2 regions of the Shewanella bicestrii genome follow, and region 2 is predicted to be linked to the other one. Evidence: predicted binding sites of a transcription regulator. Region 2 holds the regulator's gene; the other holds the start of a gene.
What was found. The regulator FliA, encoded in region 2, starts transcription of late flagellar genes. The targets are predictions, from matches to a motif close to CTAAAGNTNNNNNNNNNNNNGCCGATA.
Positions count from the first base shown of each region.

Region 1: pomA (flagellar motor protein PomA) is a predicted target of FliA. The motif match lies at 1,481-1,507, and genes of this name have one in related genera.

Region 1 covers NZ_CP022358.1:1,449,355-1,452,507, forward strand. Annotated here, with positions in the region: gene dxs (1-deoxy-D-xylulose-5-phosphate synthase) at 1-206, opposite strand, end outside; gene ispA ((2E,6E)-farnesyl diphosphate synthase) at 228-1,109, opposite strand; gene xseB (exodeoxyribonuclease VII small subunit) at 1,112-1,351, opposite strand; gene pomA (flagellar motor protein PomA) at 1,667-2,434, shown strand; gene CF168_RS06355 (flagellar motor protein MotB) at 2,438-3,153, shown strand, end outside.
Region 2 covers NZ_CP022358.1:3,243,808-3,246,960, reverse strand. Annotated here, with positions in the region: gene flhF (flagellar biosynthesis protein FlhF) at 1-678, shown strand, start outside; gene CF168_RS14095 (MinD/ParA family protein) at 683-1,564, shown strand; gene CF168_RS14090 (RNA polymerase sigma factor FliA) at 1,557-2,270, shown strand; gene cheY (chemotaxis response regulator CheY) at 2,318-2,701, shown strand; gene CF168_RS14080 (protein phosphatase CheZ) at 2,715-3,153, shown strand, end outside.

The sequences.
Region 1 (3,153 bases), 1.8 Mb from region 2:
GTGTTATAGACATAATGCAGGGCAACAGTCAGTTCGACTGTGCCGAGTCCAGAGGCAAAATGTCCGCTGGACATGCCAACGGACTTAAGAAGAAACTCCCGCAACTCATCGGCCAATTGAGGTAACAGGGCCTGAGGAAGCTGGCGGAGTTCATTAGGAGTGTTGGCCTGAGCCAACACGGGAAACTGTGAAATGTCCAAACTCATAGCGAGATACTTCGTCTCTTATTATATTCTTCGCTCAATGATATAGCGGGCGAAGTCTGCGATTAACTGGCTATTGTATGGCAATTTAGCCAGCGCTGATAGTGCCTCTTGGATCAGTTGCGCGGCGGTATCTTTGGCGCCTTGCAGTCCAAGTAGTTGCGGAAAAGTACTCTTATTGGACTCGGCGTCTGAGCCTTGGGGTTTGCCGAGTTCTTCCGTGGTGGCAATGATGTCCAGAATATCGTCTTGCACTTGGAAGGCAAGTCCTACCGCATGGGCAAATTCCATCATAGTCTGATATTCATCTTTTGGCGCATTAGCGGCAATCAAGCCTAACTCAACGGCGCAGCTGATAAGGGCGCCCGTTTTCATATTGTGGAGTTGAGTTAGGGCCTTAAGGTCGATGAGCTTATCGGTTGAGGCTAAGTCAATCGCTTGGCCGCCACACATACCACGGTAGCCCGAGGCTTTCGCCAGCGCTCTCACCATAGCGATATGCTGCTCGCTGCTGATCCCTGGTACTGCTTCGGTAACAATTTCAAAGGCTAAGGTTTGCAGAGCATCCCCAGCAAGGATGGCGGTCGCTTCATCGAAGGCGATATGCACTGTGGGCTGACCACGACGAAGGTCGTCATCGTCCATGGCGGGTAAATCGTCATGAATTAACGAATAAGCATGAATACACTCAATGGCCGCGGCGCAGGCGTCGAGTTTTTCAAGCGACACGCCAAACATTTGCCCAACACTGTAAACCAAGAAGGGACGAATACGCTTACCGCCTAACAGCGCGCCGTGGGTCATGGCGGCCTTTAATTGCGGCGCTGTGTCTTCGAGTGTGCTGAAACGTTGTTTTAATTGGTCATCAACCCGTAGTTGATATTCTTTTATTGCATTGACTAACACGCTTATTCGCCCTCAACGGCATAGGGAGAGAGGGGCGCATTTTCATCCTGCTTGAGTAAAATGGCCACTTTTTGCTGAGCTTGCTCGAGTTTTGCTTGGCTGTTACGCACCAGATTGATGCCACGTTCAAATTGTTTTAACGCATCATCCAGAGAGACATCGCCCTGTTCTAATTCGGCAACGATGCGCTCGAGTTCACCAAGGGATTCTTCAAAACTGAGATTTTCGGGTTTCTTCGCCACGTTAATAATTCCTTTGAAAGAGCGGACACAAGGTATATCAGGGCGACTCAAGGGTCAAATTCAGTCGACGGATATTTGCTCAATAGCACGCTTTGTTGCTGAATTTTTTTCAGAAAATAGAAATTGTCGCTAAACTTGCTTAGTGCTTGTCCGATAAATGACAATAATAGCATTATGCTTATAATCATCCTTTGACATCATAGAGTAAGGCTCAGGTTAAAACACAAAGTGTAATCCCTATGCGGATGACATTTTGTATTATTTTGCGAATAGAGTCAGTATCATGTCGTTTATACCGAATATTGAGGAGCCGTTGTGGATTTAGCTACAGTTATAGGACTAGTCGGGGGCTTTGGTTTTATCCTTTGGGCTATGATGACCAGCGGCGGCCTGGCAATCTTTATCGACGTCCCCTCAGTGTTTATCGTGTTCGGTGGTTCATTCTTCGTTGTAATGATGAAATTCAATCTCAAACAGTTTTTGGGGGCGGTAAAAATCGCCGTCAAAGCCTTTATGTTTAAGATTGATAAGCCTGAAGATCTTATCGAGCAATCCGTGACTATGGCGGACGCCGCCCGTAAAGGCGGATTCCTTGCCCTCGAAGAAGCGCAAATTTCCAACAGTTTTATGCAAAAAGCCGTCGATATGTTGGTCGATGGTCACGATGGTGAAGTGGTGCGCGCCGCACTTGAAAAAGACATTGCCCTTACAGAAGAGCGCCATCGCAACGGCATTGCGATTTTTAGGGCCTTTGGTGACGTTGGCCCTGCGATGGGGATGATTGGTACCTTAGTGGGCTTGGTGGCCATGTTATCCAACATGTCGGATCCTAAATCGATTGGTCCATCGATGGCGGTGGCCTTGTTAACGACGCTGTACGGCGCCGTGGTCGCCAACATGGTGTGTATTCCCATTGCCGATAAACTCACCCTACGCATGGGTGAAGAAATGCTTAACCGCAACCTGATTATGGATGCGGTATTAGCCATTCAAGATGGCCAAAACCCGCGGGTGATTGAAGGTTTCTTGAAGAATTATCTTGCTGAAAAACAGCGGAAAATCGATACAACGGACGGGGAGTAGCCCATGGCTAAGTGCAACTGTCCACCGCCCGGAGCGCCGCTCTGGTTGGCAACATTTGCCGATTTGATGTCCCTCTTGATGTGTTTCTTCGTGCTGCTGCTGTCATTCTCCGAAATGGACGTGATGAAGTTTAAGCAGATCGCAGGCTCGATGAAGTATGCCTTCGGGGTGCAAAACAAGGTCGAAGTCAAAGACATTCCTAAGGGGACGTCTGTGATCGCACTGGAGTTTCGCCCTGGCCGCCCCGATCCCACGCCGATTGAAATCATTAACCAACAAACCAACGAAATGACCGAGCCCGTATTGGATTATCAAGCGGGTGAAGACGATAGCGCGGGTGGTGTGCAGCAGCAAAATGGTTCGCAGCGGGGCGGTGAAGCCTCGGCGACGGCCCAAGAAACGGCGGATGCGGTGAAGGCCGAAGCCGCGGCGGCGCAGGATAAAATCAATCAGCAAGTGAAGAAAATGGCACAGGAACTCAATAATGAGATCACCGATGGGGCGATCGAAATTGAGTCACTTGGGCAGCAAATCATTATCCGTATCCGTGAGAAGGGCTCGTTTGCCTCAGGATCTGGCTTCCTGCAGCCTCGATTTAAACCCGTGGTGCGCTCGGTCGGTGAATTGCTAAAAGATGTGCCGGGGATCATCACGGTATCGGGTTACACTGATGATATGCAGATAAGTGATGAGCTCTATAGCTCGAACTGGGATCTCTC
Region 2 (3,153 bases):
GGTGATGATATCGTTAAGCAAGGTGGTGTTGTGGCGCTGGTTGGCCCAACGGGTGTAGGCAAAACCACTTCCTTAGCCAAATTAGCGGCTCGTTTCGCTGCCCATCATGGTGCGGATCAAGTCGCCTTGATCACGACAGATCATTATCGTATTGGCGCTTATGAGCAATTGGCCACCTATGGCAAAATTATGGGATGCCCAGTTAAGCAAGCCCATGATCTTGCTGAGCTAGAGCAAATACTGTATCAGTTCAGAAATCGCAAGCTAGTATTGATAGATACCGCAGGAATGGGCCAACGAGATATGCGGCTTTACCAGCAACTTGATAATTTAACTGCAAATAGCAGAATACCTATCCGCAGTTATCTGGTACTGTCTGCCACAGGACAGCGCCGTGTGCTACAGGATGCTGTAAATCACTTTAAACGCATTCCATTATCTGGTGTTGTACTCACCAAGCTCGATGAGTCCGTGTCGTTAGCGGGTGCATTAAGTGTGTTGATCCAAAGTGGGTTGCCATTAAGTTATGTTACGGATGGGCAGCGAGTGCCCGAAGATATGAAAGTTGCCGATACTTTATTGCTCGCAGAGCAGGCGTTAGCGGCCTTAGAAAACACTGAACAACAATCGTTACCAGACACAGCGTGGTCAGATAATATGACCTGTGCATTTGAGTAGAGTTATGACCCTGGATCAAGCAAGTGGTTTACGTATGATGAATCAACCCTATAACGAAAAAGTGAAAGTAATCGCGGTTACGGGTGGTAAAGGTGGCGTGGGTAAAACCAGCGTGTCTATCAATACCGCAGTAGCATTAGCCGAAAAGGGCAAGCGTGTCTTAGTGCTTGATGCCGACTTAGGCTTAGCAAACGTCGATGTCATGTTAGGGATCCGTGCTGAACGTAACCTTTCCCACGTACTCTCTGGCGATGCTGAGCTGGATGATATTATCGTCCGAGGACCTAAGGGCATAGGCATTGTCCCTGCGACCTCAGGAACTCAAGGCATGGTAGAGTTGAGCCCTGCGCAACATGCGGGCTTAATTCGTGCTTTTAGTGAGATGCGTACCCAGTTTGATATCCTCATCGTGGATACTGCCGCGGGGATTTCTGACATGGTACTCAGTTTCTCCCGTGCCTCACAGGATGTGTTGGTGGTTGTTTGTGACGAGCCAACTTCTATCACTGACGCCTATGCGTTAATCAAAATTCTCAGCCGTGAACACGGCGTTTTCCGCTTTAAAATTGTTGCTAATATGGTGCGCAGTTTGCGCGAAGGTATGGAATTGTTTGCTAAACTCAGTAAAGTGACCGACAGATTCTTGGACGTGGCACTCGAACTGGTTGCGACCATTCCGTTTGATGAAAACCTTCGCAAATCAGTGCGTAAACAAAAGTTAGTGGTTGAGGCTTATCCTAAGTCTCCTGCTGCGATTGCGTACCATGGCTTAGCGAATAAAATCATGAGCTGGCCAGTACCACAGCAACCTGGTGGGCATTTGGAGTTTTTCGTTGAGCGTTTAGTTCAGCGACCAGATTTTCAAGAGGAAAAAACGAGTGAATAAAGCCGCAGCGTATACTTGTTTAGACAGTAAAACGTCAATCGTTGAACAGTATGCACCGTTGGTTAAAAGAATTGCACATCACTTGCTCGCCAGATTACCTGCCTCAGTGCAGCTCGATGACTTGCTTCAAGCGGGGATGATGGGGTTATTAGAAGCATCATCCAAGTTTGATGGTGGCAAAGGTGCAAAGTTTGAAACCTTCGCCGGCATACGGATCCGTGGCGCCATGTTGGATGAGATCCGTCGTGGCGACTGGGTTCCCCGTTCTGTTCATCGAAATAATCGTCGAGTAGCTCAAGCCATTGATGAGTTAGAGCAAGTGTTGGGTCGTGATGCACGCGACACAGAAATTGCAGAAAAACTTGATATGACGCTCGATGAGTACCATCATATTCTTAACGATGTTTCTGTTGGTAAAATCATAGGGATAGAAGACTTAGGCGTATCGCAGGATATACTCACTTCGAGCGATAATGTCAGTGATGGTACATATGAAGCGTTAGCAGAAACCCAGTTTCATTCAGCACTAGTTGAGGCGATAAAATTATTGCCCGAAAGAGATGCGCTAGTGCTATCGTTATACTACGATGAAGCATTGAATTTAAAAGAAATTGGCGCCATTCTTGAGGTAAGTGAATCGCGAGTTAGCCAGATATTAAGTCAGGCAATGTTGCGGCTCAAAGGCAAACTCAAGCATTGGACATAAGTATAATTATTTATTGAGCACAGAATGTCGGCTCACCGGAGGAAACCTTGGACAAGAATATGAAGATTCTCATCGTTGATGACTTTTCGACAATGAGACGTATCATCAAGAACTTGTTGCGAGACTTGGGCTTTAACAATACCCAAGAAGCAGACGACGGCTCAACTGCGCTGCCTATGTTACAAAAGGGCGACTTTGATTTTGTCGTGACAGACTGGAACATGCCAGGAATGCAGGGTATTGATTTGCTGAAGGCTATTCGGGCTGACGATTCCCTTAAGCATTTACCCGTATTAATGGTTACCGCTGAAGCAAAACGTGAACAAATTATTGCTGCCGCACAAGCCGGTGTTAACGGCTATGTGGTTAAACCTTTTACCGCAGCAACACTTAAAGAGAAGTTAGATAAAATATTCGAACGACTCGCTTAAGCAGGGATGAGCTATGAAGTCACAAACATCAGGGCTCATTACGCTCGAGAAGGCTCAGCGTTTAGTTGAACTATTAAGCGCGAATGAACAAGCTCAAGCAGATGATTTATTTAGGGAACTCGCGGCTCCACTTCAACGGGAGCTCTTTGATGAAGTTGGTAAACTTACAAGGCAACTTCACAGCGCATTAATGGATTTCCAAGTTGATAATCGTTTGGTTGAACTTGCGAATACCGAAATTCCCGATGCTAAGGAACGGCTAAGTTATGTCATTGACATGACCGAGCAAGCAGCGAATAAAACCATGGATGCGGTAGAAGAGTGCTTGCCGCTCGCGAATGCATTAACGGCGAATATTCAACAAGTGATGCCTTCTTGGGACAAATTGATGCGCCGTGAAATCGCTCTGAGCGATTTTAAAGCGCTTTGCCACAATGTGCAGCATTTGATGT